DNA from 4 places in the Pseudoalteromonas sp. SG45-1 genome. Region 3 is predicted to be linked to each of the others. Evidence: predicted binding sites of a transcription regulator. Region 3 holds the regulator's gene; each other region holds the start of a gene.
What was found. The regulator sigma-54, encoded in region 3, starts transcription at its own class of promoters, with help from an activator protein. The targets are predictions, from matches to a motif close to GTTGGCACGNNNNTNGNNT.
Positions count from the first base shown of each region.

Region 1 (4,998 bases), on a different contig from region 3:
CTCAAACAACGTGTGCGCACCTAAGTAAAAACTCATACCTTTGCGCATCTGCTCTTTGCCATCAGGAGTACGTGAGTCATCCGGTTGATACGGAATATGCTGATTGCCAATATCATCGGTTAACAATGCAAGATAAGCCTCAAGCTCTTTAGCACCTGCGTTAGGTGCTTGTGTGGCGGTCATTGTTTTATAGTATTGCTGCGCAAATGCATTTAAGTCGAGTGGCTTTTCAGCATAAGCCGAAAAAGCAGTTACTAGAGCCAAACCTAACGTTAAAAGTAACCTCATTGACTATTCCCTGTAGTTAAAAATATTTTATAGGTACATTACCTTAGTAAGTTCAATAATCAAACAAAATCAGTTTTAAGTAAATTAACACCTACATTTTGCTCTTTACTCTATTTGTTGCAACGCTGTTGGCTGGGTCGTCTGGCCAAAAATGTTTAGGGTAGCGGCCTTTCATTTCCTTTTGCACATCGCGGTAACTGCTAGCCCAAAAGTGGGCTAAATCTTGAGTAAGTTGCAATGAACGTTTACCTGGCGATAGCAGCTCCATAAGCAATGGCAATTTACCGTTGGCAAGCATAGGCGTACTGGTCAAGCCGTAAACTTCTTGCATACGCACGCTTAGCTTTGCGGGGCCATCAAGTTGGTATTCTATTTTTATATTTGAGCCACTGGGCACCGTTAAGCGCAAAGGTAACAAAGCTTTTAACGTGGTTTGTTGTTGCCAATCAAAGTAGTTTTGTAATGCTTCAAAGTAGTTAAACTTTTTAAGCTGCGTGAGCGTTTTAATATCTTCTAAAAACACGCCTAGCCACTGCGCTGCATTTTGAATAAGTTGTTGCTCGTTTATTTGCGGGAATTTATCGGGCATTAAATTACTTGCTAGGCTCATACGTATCAGCAATTGTTGCGCATCAGGTTGCTCGTTAAATAATGCAAAACCGTGTTTAGCAAATAAGTTAAGCCACGCTTTAGCACGCTCGCTCTTATCTAGTTTTTGTTTACTAGGCTGGCTGCTGAGCGTTATAGCCCCGAGCTTTACTTCATCTTGGTGAATAAAGCGCGCTGATTTTTCATCAAACTCACAACGAGTAAGTTCACTAAATAAATGCGGTAAAAATTCTTGTAACTCAAATGGGTTAAGCGCGGTGGCTGCAAATATACGCCCACCTTTGTGCCCGCCCATGGTTGCTATAGCTAAGTAATCGTCGTTGTGCCAGTAATCGGCATTTAACTCAGCACCAGCACCATTGGCAAGTAAATAACCATTACCACGTTTTTTAGCGATGCGATCGGGGTATGCCAATGCCACCAGCAAACTTATATAATGCGTATTTAATTCGCTGTTTTCGTCTTTTACTTTTAAGCGGCTTTGCCAATATTTTAACTGTTGTTTAAATACCGGATGCGGACGTTGCTGCTGGCTATGCAGCGCTAAGCTCAACTCGTTTGCACTATTTACTCGGCTCTCAAGTAATGCCACTAAATAAATAGCGAGCCTAAAAATACCAGGGAGTTGGTCATCAAGTATTTGTGCTTTTAATAGCATATGCGCCAAACGAATATCAGCACCAAAACCTAACATTTTACTGCCAAGCGGTGTGAGCTTACCTTTGCTATCAATAGCTTCTAGCATGTTAAGCAGGTTACTTGCTTGCTCACATTGTTGCTCAGTGGGCTTATCGAGCAAGGTTAGCTCATCAATACTGGCTCCCCACTGCTTTGCCTCAAGCATAAGCTGGCTTATGTCTGATGTGAGTATTTCGGGATTGTCGTGGCTATTACGTCGCTCAAAGGTTTGCTTTGAGCCAATTCGATAAACAATACCCGGCTCTATTCGCCCTGCACGCCCAGCGCGCTGCACAGCAGACGAGCGCGATATACTTTGTGTTGTGAGCTCAGTAACCCCTGTTTTTAAATTAAAGGTGGCTGCACGGCGCTTGCCGCTGTCAATTACAATGCGTATGCCCTTAATAGTTAAACTAGTTTCGGCTACATTGGTGGTAAGCACTACTTTGCGCATGCCGTTAGGTGCAGGGGCAATAGCAGTTTGCTGATTAGCTTTATCTTGCTCGCCAAATAGCGTTGCAACTTGGCAGTTACTGGGTAAATCGCTCAGTGCTTGTTGCACGCGTAATATCTCAAACTGCCCAGGTAAAAATACCAATGCGCTACCTGTTTGCTCATTAAGTGCTTGTTTTACTATGTTAGGAATTGCATCAAGCCAGCGACTTTCATCTTTTATGGGTATGTATACTTCATCTATTGGATAGCTGCGACCGCTTGATTGAATTACAGGGCAGTCAAAAAAAGCTGTATAGCGCTCAGTATCAAGAGTTGCCGACATAAGCATGATGGTTAAATCTTCACGTAGCGCACTTTGGGTCTCGAGCGCAAAGGCAAGTGAGGTATCGGCTGCAATTGAACGCTCATGAAACTCATCAAATATCAGTAAATCAATATCGCTTAATTCGGGATCGTTTTGCAGCATGCGCGTTAGCATGCCTTCGGTGACTATTTCGAGGCGCGTATTAGCGCTTACTTTACTCTCACCTCTAATCCGCAAACCCACACTTTGCCCAACACTCTCGTTTTGGCACTTTGCTAAGTAACTTGCAATATTACGTGCAGCTAAACGGCGAGGCTCTAGCATTACAATACGTTTAAAATGCCCGTCACGCATTAGTTGTAGCGGCAACCACGTAGATTTACCCGCACCAGGCGGTGCTTGTAATAACGTAATAGGATTACTTTGTAATGTAGTAACGAGTTGTTGATATATGTCTTGAACCGGCAGCACAGCTATTTACCCAAAATTGCTTTGTGTGCATTGTAACAAAAACCAAAAATAAACGCGCCGCTAAAGCTATGTGGTTATAAAGGATTTAATTAAGGGTTACATAATCAGAAATAATTACAGACCGCTCTGTACATTTTTTAAGGATGTGCTCAAAACATTAATCATTACTGCCCCAATAAAAACATAACACACTGATTATTAATATAAAATAAAGATTTAACTTGTTGGTACACGCTTTGCTCCTTTTATACTGAACGTTAATTAAATCTAAGTAAGGAGAAACTTATGAACAGCGATCGTATGAAAGGTAATTGGAACGAACTTAAAGGTAAGGCTCAACAGAAATGGGGCGATCTTACTGACGACGATTTAGACAAAATTGAAGGTAGCCGTACAGAGCTAGTGGGTAAAATCCAGCAGCAGTATGGTAAATCTAAAGAAGAAGCAGAGCGTGAAGTTGATGAATTTGAAAAAACTCACTAATCGCTAACTTCTAAAAAAACCGCCATTTTGGCGGTTTTTTTGTTTAAGCTGTAGGTTATTTAGTTACGCTTTTAGCTGGTCACCTATTGGTAACTGCCTAATACGCTTTCCGCACGCGGCAAAAATAGCATTACATAATGCTGGCGCATAAACTGGTGTAGATGGCTCGCCTACCCCTGCTGGAGGTGCGTCACTTTGTACAATTTCAACGTCAACTTCAAGTGGTGAGTCGCTCATACGCGGTACGCGATAATCATGAAAGTTACTTTGCTGCACGCGGCCTTTATCAAAGGTAATACCATCGCTGATTGCAGTTGTAATCCCGTAAATAGAACCACCTTGAGTTTGGTTTTTAACGGTGTCAGTGTTTACAACCGTACCCGCATCAATGGCAACCCACGATTTAATTACTTTTAAATCGCCAGCATCCGACACTTCTACTTCAACTACCGTAGCTACGTAAGTTAAAAAGCTTCTGTGTGCTGCTATGCCTAAACCTCGCCCTTTAGGAAGTTCTCGACCCCATTTACTCATGTCAGCTACTTTTTCAATAACATGGCGCAGTCTGCCAATATCTAACGGATAAACCGCTTTATCGCCACCGTAATTATCGTATGTAGCATTTTGCTCTGTTACATCAACAATACGACTCGGACCTATGGTGTCTAGTAAATAGTCTTTTTGGTCGCGACCGGCTTTGTGCGCTGCTTCGCCAATAAATGACTGAATAGCAAAGGCATGAAAAATATTTGATACAGAGCGCATCCAACCAATTCGTGCTTTGGCTTGCGCATCACCGTTTTCTAACTTCATGTTAGGTGTGTTAATTGGGTTATCGGTAAACCCTAAGCGCAGTTCAAAGCTTCCTGGCGTAGTCGCCCCTTCTGAAAAGGTAGACGTAATTGGTGAAAACGCAGTGCGGTGTAAATAAGATTCTATTGCGCCATTTTTATCTAACGATGCTTCAATGTGCTGAGCCGAAACTGCATGGTAAAAACCATGTTGTATGTCGTCTTCACGCGTCCATTGCACACGAATAGGCTTGCCTACTTTCATTGAAAGGTAAGCTGCTTCTGCTGAAAAGTCAGGTTTTGACTTACGCCCAAAGCCGCCGCCGAGCATAGTAACGTGAACATTAATTTTGCTCTCATCCATGCCAAGCATTGCCGCCACTGTTTTCATATCGGCTTGTGGATTTTGCGTAGCAGCCCATATATCAACACTATCTTTGTTGTACATAGCTGTTGCACACGGCGGCTCCATTGGTGCTTGAGCAAGATGCGGCGCGTAATAATCAGCTACGAGTTTATTGCTCGATTTAGCCAACACGCCCATGGCATCGCCTTTATCACGTATGTTTGCCTGTGGAGTTTGTACTGTTTTTAGTAATGACTTTTTAAATTCTTCTGAATTGTAATCGCCATTTTTGCCATCATCCCATACGACTTTTAATGCTTTACGCCCTTGCCATGCAGCCCATGTGTTTTTAGCTATAATCGCAATACCGCCTTTTGGCTGAAACTGCGGTGCGCCTTTTGGTGCAGGAATTTCAATAACATCTACAACGCCGTTTATCGCTTTTGTAGCACTGGCATCAAATGACTTAACAACACCGCCTACTACCGGCGGGCGTTCAATTATAGCCACTAGCGCTTGTGGTTCGCGTACATCGGCTGCAAATATTGCTTTACCTGTTACTAAATCGGCTA
Region 1 covers NZ_JACJEP010000001.1:174,086-179,083, reverse strand. Annotated here, with positions in the region: gene H5117_RS00780 (nuclear transport factor 2 family protein) at 1-288, opposite strand, end outside; gene hrpB (ATP-dependent helicase HrpB) at 380-2,806, opposite strand; gene H5117_RS00770 (CsbD family protein) at 3,092-3,289, shown strand; gene H5117_RS00765 (xanthine dehydrogenase family protein molybdopterin-binding subunit) at 3,353-4,998, opposite strand, start outside.
Region 1: H5117_RS00770 (CsbD family protein) is a predicted target of sigma-54. The motif match lies at 3,030-3,048, and genes of this name have one in related genera.

Region 2 (4,998 bases), on a different contig from region 3:
CAAAAGCACCTTTTTGGAATGCATTAACTGCAGAGTCCAAATCTGAGTGGGCAGTCATTATAATAACTGGCAGCCCAGGGTTTTGCTCTGCTATAAGCTCAAGCAACGCCATGCCATCCATACCAGGCATTCGTACGTCCGAAACTAAAACAGTAGGTTGACTAAACTTTAATGCGCTTAATACATCTTGCGCATTAGCAAAGCTTTCTGCGTTAAACCCTGCACGGGTTAGTGCTTTTTCAAGTACAAATCGAATAGAAGCATCATCATCTACAAGCCAAACTGTTTTCATGCAAACTCCAAACATTAATCTGCAAAGGGCAGATAGATATTAAATTCAGTATGTCCAGGCCAGCTATCACATTCTATATAGCCATCATGTTGATCTATCAGCGTTTGCGCTATTGAGAGTCCTAACCCTGAGCCATCTTCTTTATTGGTGATCATAGGGTAGAACAGTGTTTCACGTACACTGGGATCAATACCTGGTCCGTTATCAGATATTTGGATCAACAAGGCTTTTTTAGGTGCTTTACCTGGGCGACGATGTTGATGATTAATGCGGGTTTTTATTGTTATTTCACCGCCATCTACAAGCGCCTGCTGAGCATTTCGAACAATGTTTAATACTACTTGCTGAATTTTACCTTGATCAATGTATACATCAGGAATGCTTGGGTCGTAATCCTTAACCAAGCTAATGTTAGAACAATTATCTAACGTACTTAGTCGTGCAACTGATTCAAGTGATTGATGTATATTGCCATACGATTTTTGCGGAAGCTGATTTGGCCCTAAAAGCCTATCTACTAATTCGCGTAATCGGTCAGCTTGCTCAATGATAAGTTCAGCACATTGGTCTCTTTCTTGTTGATCAACCTCATACTGCAATAACTGCGCCGCTCCGCGAATTCCACCTAAAGGATTTTTAATTTCGTGAGCTAAGCCTCTAATTAGATTTCGGGCTGCTTGGTATTGATGCATTTGATTAGACGCTTGGTCGTGCTTAATTTCGTCATCAGTTTGGCGCCACTCAAATAAAATATAAAGTGAGCCATCAAACTTAATTTGTCGTGTACTTACGGCTACTTTTGCATGGCGAGAATCGCTAAAAACCACGTCAGCTCTGTGCTGCTGGCAATCTACACCTTCAACTAATGAGTATTGTTCTATACGCTGCAAATCGATTGAATGGTAATTAAAAAGACTATCGAAAGGCTGATCTAATAGGCGCTTGTTACCAAGGCCAAGCAGTTCGCTAGTACTGGTATTGGCATAGACAACGGTGAAGTTTTTATCAAGCAACATAATAGCGGTTGTTTGATTTTGCCAAATAGCATCGAGTAGCTCAGGGCTAAAGTTTTTATTATTAATCATAGCTGCACCATTTTAGTGCGTGGATATTTACAAGCAAGTTATATAGTAAAATACACTGCTGCACGTTTAGTAATGCCCCAATTTAGTTACTTAGGTTTAGCCCTTTTCGGTGCATAAAAAATATGCAGGGCTCACTTATAGCAATAACTTGGTTTTTACTATTAAAAAGCTTTAATTGTAGTGTGTGCTCACCACGTTCTACATCTCTTATTGCAAAGGTTGAACTGTCACTGGCTGGGCCATGTGCTTTGCCATCAATAAAAAGTTGTATAGTAAAACCAGTTTCAAAGCGTGGTTTTATTCGGCTAGTAACATAAACAGTGCCGGTATTTTCACGAATAGTCTGGTTATGATCAGGTGAGGAAATGGCAATACTAAAGGCCGCTTGTTGGGGCTGGGGTTGCTCGTCAAAAATGTCAGTATTTGTTGCAGGCATATTAAGATCTTGGCTGGTAAGCTTTACCTCTTTAGCACCTTTATGAGGGGTGTCAGAGAACACTAATACGCCATTTTTATCTTTCCAAGCGTATATCTTTGTTTCACCAGCGTAACCATAATTGCTTAATCCTAAAGCAATTAATAGTAATAAAATCTTGTTGTTCACTCTGCAGCCCTGCATTTTTGTCGGTAACTTAACTTTAGTGGAGATTGATTAATTTTACCATTAAAAAAGCCCGCAAAGCGGGCTTGAGAACACACATATTTTATACAGCTAAATTAACAGCTGTAGTACATTTCAAACTCAACTGGGTGAGTTGTCATGTTAAGCTTTTCAACTTCTTTAGATTTAAGTTCGATGTAAGCATCGATTAAGTCGTCAGTGAATACACCACCTTGAGTTAAGAATTCACGGTCTGCGCTAAGTGCAGATAGTGCTTCGTCAAGTGATGCTGCAACAGTTGGGATTTCTGCTGCTTCTTCAGCTGGTAAGTCATATAAATCTTTATCCATAGCATCGCCAGGGTGGATCTTGTTTTTGATACCATCAAGGCCAGCCATAAGCATTGCTGAGAAAGCAAGGTATGGGTTAGCTGTTGGATCTGGGAAGCGTACTTCAATACGACGACCTTTTTCAGATGGAACCACTGGGATACGGATTGATGCAGAACGGTTACGTGCAGAGTATGCAAGCATAACTGGTGCTTCAAAACCTGGTACTAAACGTTTATACGAGTTAGTAGAGGCATTTGCAAAAGCATTGATTGCTTTAGCATGCTTAATGATGCCGCCAATGTAGTAAAGTGCATCTTCAGAAAGACCGCCGTACTTATCACCAGCAAAAAGGTTTACACCATCTTTAGCAAGTGACTGGTGACAGTGCATACCAGAACCGTTATCACCAACAACTGGCTTAGGCATAAACGTTGCTGTTTTACCGTATAAGTGAGCCATGTTATGGATAACATATTTCATTTCTTGAATTTCATCCGCTTTTAATACCATTGTATTAAAGCGAGTAGCAATCTCGTTTTGACCTGCTGTTGCAACTTCGTGGTGATGTGCTTCTACTACTTGGCCCATTTCTTCTAGGACTAGACACGTAGCTGAACGCCAATCTTGGAAGTCATCAACAGGAGCAACGGGGAAGTAACCGCCTTTAATACCTGGACGGTGACCTGTGTTGCCATCTGCATATTCTTTATCTGAGTTCCAAGCAGCTTGCTTAGAATCAATTTTGTACATAGAACCAGACATATCTGATTTGTATTTAACGTCGTCAAATACGAAAAACTCTGGCTCAGGGCCAAATAAAACTGTATCTGCAATACCTGTAGAGCGCATGTAATCTTCAGCACGCTTAGCAACAGAACGCGGGTCGCGCTCATAACCTTGAAGCGTTGAAGGCTCTACTACGTCACAACGTACGATTAATGTTGATTCTTCAGTGAAAGGGTCTAGTTTGATTGAGTCAGCAACTGGCATTAATACCATGTCTGATTCGTTTATGCCTTTCCAGCCTGCAATTGAAGAACCGTCAAACATTTTACCGTCTTCAAAAAAGTCTTCATCAACTTGGTGATGAGGAATAGATACATGTTGTTCTTTACCCTTAGTGTCAGTAAAGCGTAAATCAATGAACTTAACGTCATTTTCTTTAATAAAATCTAAAACCGATTGTGACATGTGTCCTCCAACTATTGGGTTTTGTTATTGCTGCATAATTGCTTTGGGATTTACTAAGCTGATTTTGTGCCATTTTTATAACTAGCTGTTTATAAATTAAAAAAATATCGTTGCATCAAAATGGAATGTACAAACGCACTATGTTGGTGCGTAAATTTTCCTTTTTGGTGCAAAATTTACAGGGCACAATTTGCTGCTAATTTAATCGCTCGGAAATAGCATAACCTAAATGCAAAAGAGTACCAAAAAGATCAGCAAAATAGCCAAAAAGGCTGTTTTTCAAAAAAAATTTGAAATTTAATTCATATAATTGTCATATATAAAACAGATACTTAGTAAAAGTATTGAGAAAGTTTTGAAATTTATATTGGATAAACTTTCATCCATGTCATTAATGAGGGATAATATGCGCCCTTTTAAATCCTATGCTGGGACATCTCGCGAAAGCGTGGATGAGTGCGTAGATCTTGCAGGATCAATGAGAATTTAATTTCTCTGAGTAAATATATGAGCATCGAACAGTTAAGAAATATAGCGATTATCGCGCACGTTGACCATGGTAAAACAACACTGGTTGACAAACTACTTGAGCAATCAGGTACATTAGAAACACGCGGCGGTAACGAAGAGCGCGTGATGGACTCAAACGACATTGAGAAAGAACGTGGTATTACCATTTTGGCTAAAAACACAGCCATTTCTTGGAATGACTACCATATCAATATCGTAGATACCCCGGGACACGCCGATTTCGGTGGTGAAGTTGAACGCGTACTTTCGATGGCTGACTCAGTATTATTACTTGTTGATGCTCAAGAAGGTCCAATGCCGCAAACGCGTTTCGTTACGCAAAAAGCATTCGCGCAAGGCTTAAAGCCAATCGTCGTTATCAATAAAATTGATAAGCCAGGCGCTCGTCCAGATTGGGTTATGGATCAAATCTTTGATTTATTCGACAACCTTGGCGCGACTGACGAACAGTTAGACTTTAAAGTAATCTACGCTTCAGCAATCAACGGTTGGGCAACACTAGATTTAGACGAACCATCAGACAACATGGAACCTATGTTCAAGATGATCGTTGAAGAAGTATCACCACCGGATGCAGATCCTGAAGGTGACTTCCAAATGCAAATTTCTCAACTAGATTACAACTCTTATGTTGGTGTAGTTGGTATTGGTCGTATTAAACGTGGTTCTGTTGCTCCTAACCAACAAGTTACTATTATCAGTGCTGATGGCACTACACGTAATGGTAAAATTGGTGCAGTACAAAGCTACTTAGGTCTTGAGCGTATCGAAACTGATAGAGCTTACGCTGGTAACATCGTAACTGTAACAGGTATTGGTGAGCTTAAGATTTCTGATACAGTTTGTTTCCCAGGAAACGTTGAAGCATTACCACCACTAAGTGTTGATGAGCCAACTGTAACAATGACATTCTCTGTAAATAACTCACCTTTCTGTGGTAAAGAAGGTAAGTTTGTAACGTCACGT
Region 2 covers NZ_JACJEP010000009.1:37,383-42,380, forward strand. Annotated here, with positions in the region: gene ntrC (nitrogen regulation protein NR(I)) at 1-292, opposite strand, end outside; gene glnL (nitrogen regulation protein NR(II)) at 307-1,377, opposite strand; gene H5117_RS09790 (DUF4124 domain-containing protein) at 1,460-1,981, opposite strand; gene glnA (glutamate--ammonia ligase) at 2,095-3,501, opposite strand; gene typA (translational GTPase TypA) at 4,009-4,998, shown strand, end outside.
Region 2: glnA (glutamate--ammonia ligase) is a predicted target of sigma-54. The motif match lies at 3,557-3,575, and genes of this name have one in related genera.

Region 3 (4,998 bases):
CCGATCGCCTCGAAGTACACAAACGTGATGAACTTGGTGATAATAAACAATTATTAATTGCCACAGGTAGCCCTGCGCACTTTGAAGAAAAGCAACCAGACGGCACGACTATGAGCGCCAGTGCTGACGAAGTACGTTATGATGTATCTAAGCGTTTTTTAACGCTTGTTGGTAATGCACAAGTATCGCAAGCCGGACAAAAAATAAATGCTAAAAGCATTACCTACGACATAGAGCAGCAGCTCATCAGTGCCGAAAAAGATGAAAACTCAACTGACCGCGTTCACACAATTTTAGTACCGATCGAAACTAAAAAAAGTAAAAAAGGCGATAAAGGTCAACCATGAGCACATTAAAAGCAGAACTATTGGCAAAAAGCTATAAAGGTCGTGAAGTTGTAAAAAACGTCGGCCTTGAAGTACAAGCTGGCAGTATAGTTGGCTTACTTGGCCCTAACGGTGCTGGTAAAACAACGACTTTTTATATGATTGTAGGGCTTGTTCCTAGCGACAAAGGTAAAATATCTATTGATGATAACGATATTACTCTTTTACCTATGCATAGTCGTGCTAGATTAGGCATAGGCTACTTACCACAAGAGTCATCGATTTTTAGAAAGCTGACTGTTTATCAAAACTTAATGGCCATTTTAGAAACGCGCAAAGAACTAAATAAACAAGCCAGAGAAGACACGCTCAATAACTTATTAGATGAATTTAGCATACAACACATTCGTGATAGCCAAGGTATGGCATTATCGGGGGGAGAACGTCGTCGTGTAGAAATAGCACGAGCGCTGGCAGCAGATCCTAAATTTATATTACTGGATGAACCGTTTGCCGGTGTTGACCCTATTTCGGTATTAGATATAAAGAAAATAATAGAACATCTTAAAAATCGTGGGATTGGTGTATTAATTACCGACCATAACGTAAGAGAGACCCTTGATGTTTGTGAAAAAGCCTACATTGTTTCTCATGGGGAGCTGATTGCATCAGGTACTCCAGAACACGTATTAAATGATAAAACAGTACGCGATGTTTACTTAGGCGAGCAATTTAGGCTGTAACATTTACGCCATGTCTTTAAGCATCTGCTAGTATTAATTATAACAACATAAAAGGATTGTTAGAGATACATGAGGCAATCACTACAGCTGCGCATGGGCCAGCAACTTACAATGACTCCACAGTTGCAACAAGCTATTCGTTTGTTGCAACTCAGTACATTGGATCTCCAGCAAGAAATACAAGAAGCTCTCGACAGTAATCCACTATTAGAGGTTGAAGAGGCAGACTATTCCGAAGACGCTGCTGGTAAAAACGAGCAAAAAGCTGATACCGATGACATAACTGTTAGCGCATCTGCTGATGATGCTCCGAGCGAATACGAACAAGATACTGGTGAAGCACTTGCAAAAGACACGCTAAGTGACGACATGGCTATGGATGTCAGTTGGGATGAGTACATGAGTGCCGCTCCTGCAGCCTCATCAGGTCCAATGCCTGAAGACGAATCAATATACCAAGGCGCCTCTACTGAAACGCTCCATGAGTATTTAATGTGGCAATTACAACTAACGCCATTTAGCCCTACAGACGAAGCTATTGCTATTGCTATTGTAGAAGCTGTCGATGATTCAGGTATTTTAACACTAAGCTGCGAAGAGATTTTAGAAAGCTTTAATCAAGAAAACGAAGATGATAACGAAGTCGAACTTGATGAAATTGAAGCGGTATTAAAACGCATCCAACTGTTTGATCCTGTTGGTATTGCTGCACGTAGTTTACAAGAGTGTTTGTGTATTCAGCTTAATCAATTTGATAAAGAAACACCTTATATTAATGAAACGAAAATGATTTTAACCGAGCATATTGATCTATTAGCAGCTCGCGACTATCGTACATTAATGAAAAAAACTAAGCTCAAAGAAGAAGAGCTTAAAGAAGTAATGACACTAATACATACTCTCAACCCAAAACCTGCAGATACTATTGTAAGGGAAGAATCTGAGTATGTTATTCCTGATGTGTCAGTTAAAAAAATTAAAGGCCGCTGGGTTGTCGAATTAAACCCAGATAGCATGCCTAAAATTCGTGTTAATAGCCAATACGCAGCAATGTCTCGCACTGTAAAATCAAGTGGCGACAGCCAGTTTATTCGCTCACATTTACAAGAAGCTAAATGGTTTATTAAAAGCTTAGAAAGTAGAAACGACACGCTATTAAAAGTTACTAATTGTATTGTTAAGCAACAACAAGGCTTTTTTGAACATGGCCCTGAAGCCATGAAACCAATGGTTTTAAATGATGTTGCTGAAATGGTAGAAATGCACGAATCGACAATTTCTCGCGTAACTACTCAAAAGTACATGCATACACCCCGTGGTATATTTGAGCTTAAATATTTTTTCTCAAGCCATGTAAGTACTGAAAACGGTGGTGAATGTTCATCTACAGCAATACGTGCGCTTATCCGAAAATTAATCGCAGCAGAAAACTCAGCAAAACCATTGAGTGATAGCAAAATAGCGGATATATTGGCTGAGCAAGGAATTAAAGTAGCGAGACGTACAATCGCAAAATACCGCGAATCTCTTGCTATTCCACCGTCAAATCAGCGTAAAAGTCTGATTTAAGACGCTAAACTAAGAGGGTAATGCTTATGCAACTAAACTTAACTGGTCGTCACGTAGAATTAACCGATTCACTAAGAGACTATATTAATACTAAATTTGCGAAGCTTGAAAGACACTCTGATCATATTAATAATGTTCATGTCATTCTCGATGTAGAAAAATTAAATCAAAAAGCAGAAGCCACAATACACGTAAGCGGTGCTGAGCTATTTGCCTCTACAGAACATCAAGATATGTATGCCGCTATTGACTCGTTGATCGACAAGCTCGATCGCCAAGTAATCAAACACAAAGAGAAGCTTGCTCGACACTAATATGATGAAATTAAGTTCACTTATATGCCAGGACTGCAGCAAAGCTGCGGTCCTTTTTAATAGCAAAAAAAGAATTTTAGAGTTCATTAGCGAACTTGCTCACGACAAACTTCCGTATTTACCGCAACAAGATATTCTTAATGCTTTAATGAGCAGAGAGAAATTAGGTAGTACAGGTATAGGACGTGGCATTGCTATTCCTCATGGAAGAATGAGCGGTGCAGAAGAGCCTTTGGCTTTAGTGCTCGTTAGCGAAACTCCAATAAACTTTGATGCAATCGATAATCGCCCTGTTGATATTTTTGTCGCACTCATCATACCAGATGGCGATAACCAGCAGCACTTAAAGACTCTAGCAACCATTGCTGATAAACTAAACAACAAAGATTTTTGTAAACAGTTACGCAGTGCAAAATCTGATACTGAGCTTTACCAAGTTATTGTTGATCAATCATAGTTTTATAAAGGGTGTTAAATGGAGTTAATTATCATAAGCGGCCGTTCTGGTTCTGGAAAGTCGGTTGCTTTGCGCGTTGTAGAAGATTTAGGTTATTATTGCGTAGATAATATTCCAGTAAACCTACTACCTTCATTAGTTCGCAGTGTGTCTGATAGCTACGATAAAATTGCTGTTAGCATAGACGTGCGCAACATCCCTAAAGAACAAGATGAATTTAACGATATTCTTGAATACTTACCAGGCTTTGCAAACCCTACGTTATTTTATTTAGATAGCGACGATCAGACATTGATCAAACGCTTTTCTGAAACACGCAGATTACACCCACTATCAATAGACTCGTTGCCGCTTGATTTAGCCATCAAAAAAGAAAAAGAATTACTTGATGTATTAACCACTCGCGCCGACTTTATGATAGATACGACTGATTTAAGTGTTCATCAACTCGCTGAATCTATTCGTGAAAAGATTTTAGGTAAAAAAGATAAGCAACTGATTGTCACATTTGAATCATTTGGTTTTAAACACGGTATACCAAAAGAAGCAGACTACGTATTTGATGCACGCTTTTTACCAAATCCACACTGGGAACCAGAGTTGAAGCCTTTAAATGGGTTAGATCAACCGGTTAAAGACTATTTAGCTAATCACAGCATAGTGCAAAAATTCACATGGCAAATTCAAACATTTGTACAAACGTGGTTACCGCATTTAGAACGAAATAACCGCAGTTATTTAACCATTGCTATTGGGTGTACAGGTGGGCAACATCGCTCTGTGTATTTAGCGCAAACTATCGGTGAAAGTTTTGCAATGACACATCCCAATGTAAAAATTCGCCATCGCGAACAAGAAAAATAATATAGCTGAATAATCACCTGTTCAGCTTAGGTAGAGTAAGTTATGCATTGTGAAGATACCTTTTTAATAAAAAACAAATTAGGCTTACACGCCAGAGCAGCTACTGTGCTTGCGCAATTAGCAGTACAATTTGATGCGACAATCACATTATTCCAAGATGACAAAGAAGCAGCAGGCGATAGCGTACTTGCATTAATGTTACTTGAAAGTAGCCAAGGAAAAGAAGTTAAAGTTGTTTGTAAAGGCCCTGATTCTGAGCAAGCTTTACACGCTGTTGGAGAATTAATAGCACAACGCTTTAATGAACAAGAATAACCTGTTTTATAAAAACAATATTCGCATTACTAGTGCTTCAATTAAAACAGATATATAAAATAAATAGGTTAGTAACGCCAGTTAACTCACCTCCCCCCATAAAGTAATATAACAATTTATAAAGGACGCCAATGCCAGAAGCTTTTGAACAAGATTATCCACTACAGCAACTAAAGCAGGTGACGAAGTCACTCAATAGTGGTCAATTTGTTCAAGTTAGGCGCATGCTCGCAAAAACGGCTCCTTGTGATACCGCATTATTATTAGAATCATCACCGCATAAAATTCGCCGACTGCTTTGGCAATTGGTCGATCCTGATGTGCAGGGTGATGTTCTTGAAGAATTATCTGAAGATGTTCGTTTAGGCATTATTGCCCAAATGGAACCTAAGCACATTGCCGCCGCAACT
Region 3 covers NZ_JACJEP010000003.1:89,405-94,402, forward strand. Annotated here, with positions in the region: gene lptA (lipopolysaccharide transport periplasmic protein LptA) at 1-347, shown strand, start outside; gene lptB (LPS export ABC transporter ATP-binding protein) at 344-1,069, shown strand; gene H5117_RS04150 (RNA polymerase factor sigma-54) at 1,139-2,638, shown strand; gene hpf (ribosome hibernation promoting factor) at 2,665-2,952, shown strand; gene ptsN (PTS IIA-like nitrogen regulatory protein PtsN) at 2,957-3,409, shown strand; gene rapZ (RNase adapter RapZ) at 3,428-4,273, shown strand; gene H5117_RS04170 (HPr family phosphocarrier protein) at 4,316-4,588, shown strand; gene mgtE (magnesium transporter) at 4,720-4,998, shown strand, end outside.

Region 4 (4,998 bases), on a different contig from region 3:
TCGTGTCAATCAAGCCCAATTTAGCACGCAAGAATACAGCGACATGCTTAGCGCTAACGATATTGAACACACCTTAAACCCTGATTTTATTGATGGGATTAAGCTTGCCAAACCACGTGATGTATTTTCGTTACCTGAGTTTGATACAGGTGCATGTTCAGTACAAGATGCTGCCGCACAACTTGCAGCTCGCTTTTTAGAACCTAAAGCAGACGACTATATTTTGGATGCCTGCGCAGCCCCTGGCGGTAAAACATGTCATATTTTAGAGCTTGCTGATGCTGATGTACTTGCACTTGATAGCGACTCAACTCGCCTTGAACGTGTTAAGCAAAACTTAACTCGTATTGGCTTAGGTGCAGACCTACAATGTGGCGATGCATCGCAACCACATACCTGGTGGGATGAAAAATTATTTGATCGTATTTTACTTGATGTGCCTTGTTCGGCCACTGGCGTAATTCGCCGTCACCCTGACATAAAATGGTTACGTCGCGCATCAGATATCGAAGACTTAGCCAAGTTACAAAGCGATATTCTTGATAGCATTTGGCCACTGTTAAAACCAGGTGGCACATTGGTATATGCTACGTGTTCGGTTCTTCCACAAGAAAACCAACAGCAAGTTGCTAAGTTTTTAGCTAATAACGATGATGTAGAACATATACCTCTACACGAAAACGATACCGTAACAACGCCAGGTTTGCAGTTACTGCCCGGTGAAAGTGATGGATTTTATTACGCTAAGCTAGTTAAAAAAGCCTAATAGCCGTACACTAAATAGTTAGCCATTTATGAAACATTAAATGGCTATTTTTTTAATTAAATTATGATCAATACCACGGGTAAATAATGAAAATAATTATACTCGGTGCCGGGCAAGTTGGTGCTACGCTTGCTGAAAACTTAGTTGGCGAACAAAACGAAATTACCGTTGTTGATATAGACGGTAACCGATTACGTGAACTTCAAGATAAGTACGACTTACAAGGGGTTATGGGCCACAGCGCGCATCCTGATGTATTACGCCGCGCAGGTGCTGAAGATGCCGATATGATTATAGCGGTAACCAGTTCAGATGAAGTGAACATGGTTGCATGCCAAGTGGCATACAGTATTTTTAAAACGCCTACTAAAATTGCTCGTATTCGCTCAGAGCAATACTTAAAATACCGCGAAAAACTTTTTCAAAACGATGATTTACCAATCGATCATTACATTGCTCCCGAAGCACTGGTCACTAAGTATATTCGCCGTTTAATTGACTACCCTGGTGCTCTGCAAGTATTGCAGTTTGCTGATGGCATGCTCTCGTTAGTAGCCGTAAAAGCTTACTATGGCGGTTTACTTGTAGGTTATGCGTTATCTGCACTTAAAGAACATATTCCTAATGTAGAAACTCGTGTTGCCGCTATTTATCGTCAAGGTAAAGCAATAAAACCATTGGGTACCACCGTTATTGAAGCCGATGACGAAGTATTCTTTATTGCCGCTACAAAACATATACGCGCAGTAATGAACGAGCTACAAAAACTTGAGCGTTCGTACAAAAAAATTATGATAGCTGGTGGCGGTAACATTGGGGCAGGCCTTGCCCGCTCACTTGAAAAAAACCACACCGTTAAACTAATTGAACGCAGTAAAGAACGTGCTGAGCAACTCTCAGAAATGCTCGATAACACGGTCGTTTTTTGTGGTGACGCATCTGATCAAGAACTGCTCTCAGAAGAGCATATTGAACAAGTAGATGTGTTTATTGCCGTAACCAACGACGATGAAGCAAACATTATGTCAGCCATGCTTGCAAAACGTATGGGCGCACAGAAAACCATGGTGCTTATCCAGCGTGGTGCTTACGTTGATTTGGTACAAGGCGGCGAAATAGACATTGCCATATCGCCACAACAAGCAACAATATCAGCGTTATTAACGCACGTACGCCGTGGTGATATTGTTAATGTGTATTCACTGCGTAAAGGTGCGGCAGAAGCCATAGAAGCGGTTGCTCATGGTGATGAAAGCACATCTAAAGTTGTTGGTCGCGCGATTGCCGACATAAAACTTCCTGCGGGTACAACTATTGGCGCAATAGTACGTAATGACGATGTACTGATAGCTCACGATGATACAATTATTATGTCGGGCGATCATGTCATTATGTTTTTAATCGACAAAAAACATATTACCGTTGTAGAAAAACTATTCCAAGTAAGTGCTATATTCCTTTAACTAGTTACGCTAATTAGTTAATTTAAAATACAAAAAAGCCGCTGACTAAGGCGGCTTTAGTGGAGTATCTTCGAATATTGATTACTGTACCTTTGAAAACTCTTCTTTAGAGATTTCACCATTTCCATCAGTATCTAAATCATCAAAAATCTTCACAAGTTGAGGGTTAACCTTCGCTTCTTCCATTGTAATCGCACCGTCGCCATCTGCATCAAAAGAGGCAAAATCTACTGCAGCATATGCTGCTGATGAAGATGCTAAAACGATAACTGCAAGTGTTGTATTGAATGTTTTCATAATAATATTCCTAGTAATATGGGAAGTCCTTTTCAAAGATCCCTGACTGTGAAAAATGTTTAATCTGAAAAAAGATTAGTAATTAGCGAATTCTTCTTTAGAAAGCTCGCCGCTACCGTCGGTATCTAGCTCAATAAATTCAGCCATTAAATCGGTATCGACAGCCGCTTCGCTTGGGCTAATTGTGCCGCTACCATCGATATCAAGGCTGTCAAAATCTGATGCTGCAAATGCAGCTGAAGAAGATGCTAGTACTATAAGTGCTAATGCTTTATTTAAATGTTTCATAACTTAATCCTTCAATGTTCTATCAAAAAAATTGCTTCGTTTAACTTAAAACGTAATTTTTCACTTCCTTGTTATCCTCTTTCGTAAGCTCCCTTGCCTACTTAGGTTGTCTTTGGCAACTCAGGATAAATACTTTTTAATTAAGCTTCTGAAAATTCTTCTTTTGATAACTCACCATTTTGGTCAGTATCAAGCTCAGAAAACATGCTCATTAATTTTGCGTCTACTGATGCTTCTGCTTGGCTAATTGTGCCACTGCCGTCTACATCAAGTGTGTCAAAATCTGTTGCTGCAAAAGCGGCTGAAGAAGATGCAATAGCGATAAGTGCTAAAGTTTTATTAATGCTTTTCATAATATGTATCCTTCAAATTTATGTGTGTGCGATTAAGAATTTCACTTTGAATCACGATTTCGTTCAGTACACCCTGACTATTACAACTTAAATGCCAACATTGAAAAGCTATTAACTTTCAATAAGTTAAAAGTAAAACGTACAATAAGTAGGAATTTTCAGAGTCATTACTGTTGCCTTTTCGCAACACACTTTAGAGGTGAAAAACTAAAGTCATTAAAAACAAATAGTTATGTTTATATAAAAAGATACATTTTAAAATGTAGAGCTATAAAAGGAGGGATTTTAAAAAATAATTAAGGTTAATTTTAACGAAGTAGCTATAACAACAAAAAACAAGCCATAACAAAAAATACGTAAAACATTGTTTTATATGAATAATATTTTTAATTATATAAAAACAAAAAAACACTTTATAAATACTCACGTAAAACGACATTTTGTTGCAAATAAGCGAAAAACGATTTAGTCAACGGTGGGCTCAAGCGCAGATGGGTCTATAAAATGCTCTTTCATAAAGGTTTTCATTTCATCCTCGCTTGCTAGTAGCTTAATTCCGCAGTGCACACCTGCGACATGCTCTTTAACACTGCAAATTTCACCTTCAAAATCTTTATCACTACTATTGAGTACGACAGTGCATTGCATATCTTTAATACCTTCAGCTTGCTGATCGCCTCTAATATCAAACATTACACCAGTGAGTGAAATGTCTTTAATAAGGCCTTCAAGCACTCTATCGTCACTTAGTTTTAGCTTTGCAGGTAACAAGGTAGGTATGCGTGTTTGCGAGCGTAGCGCAAATAGCTGCACTTGCTTAGGAAAATTAATAAAGACGAGTTTAGCGGGATGAGAGGCTACTGACATAATTTGCTGGCGAAACGCAATAACTTGCCCGCCACTGCCTTCAATCAGTGCTCTTACAACAACCATTACACCATCACGTAAATAGTCACTCGCTGCAGGTAAACGCTTAGCATTGGGATAATTTAAAATAATAAACTGTTTATCGAGTAAACCAACTAATTCAGTTTTAACACGCTTACTGCTTGTAGGTGTTAATATTTCTAGGTCAACTAAACTGCCTACACCTATATGCTTTAGCTTTTCTAAATTTGTTGGCATATCCCTTTTTCCAATATTTTGTAATTTAAAACTTAAGCCGCTCGTTTATCCACGCCAAAAAGTAGGCGTAAATAACACTAATAAAGTAAATATTTCTAGGCGACCAAACACCATTGCAATAGTAAGCAACCATTTAGCACCATCGGTTATAGCACCATAATGCGACGCTACATCTCCTAAGCCAGGCCCTAAGTTATTTAAACAAGCCGCAGTGGCTGAGAACGCAGTTATGTTATCCATACCCGTGCCCATAAGCGCTAACATGATAATAATAAATACAAGCGCATATGCAGAGAAAAATCCCCACACGGCTTCTACTACTTTGTCTGGCAACGCCTTACGACCCAGCTTGATTGAATATATAGCCCGTGGGTGCACTAAACGATTGAGCTCACGCACGCCCTGCAAATAAAGTAAAAATACGCGCACTACTTTCATACCACCACCGGTAGAGCCTGCACAGCCACCAATAAAGCTCGAAAATATAAGTAAAATAGGTAAAAACAAAGGCCATGTTGAAAAGTTATCAGTAGCAAAGCCTGCTGTTGTACTCATTGAAACAGCTTGAAATAACGCCTGATCGAGGGTTTCATCGCCATTAGCAAATATTTCGTTAGAGGAAAGTACGGTAAAACAAATAACCACCAGCGCTAATTGAATACACAAAAACACCTTAAACTCTGGGTCTCTAATATAAACTTGTATA
Region 4 covers NZ_JACJEP010000026.1:43,182-48,179, reverse strand. Annotated here, with positions in the region: gene rsmB (16S rRNA (cytosine(967)-C(5))-methyltransferase RsmB) at 1-766, shown strand, start outside; gene trkA (Trk system potassium transporter TrkA) at 853-2,229, shown strand; gene H5117_RS17265 (EF-hand domain-containing protein) at 2,311-2,526, opposite strand; gene H5117_RS17260 (calmodulin) at 2,602-2,814, opposite strand; gene H5117_RS17255 (EF-hand domain-containing protein) at 2,955-3,167, opposite strand; gene H5117_RS17250 (flagellar brake protein) at 3,633-4,292, opposite strand; gene H5117_RS17245 (TrkH family potassium uptake protein) at 4,338-4,998, opposite strand, start outside.
Region 4: H5117_RS17255 (EF-hand domain-containing protein) is a predicted target of sigma-54. The motif match lies at 3,248-3,266, and genes of this name have one in related genera.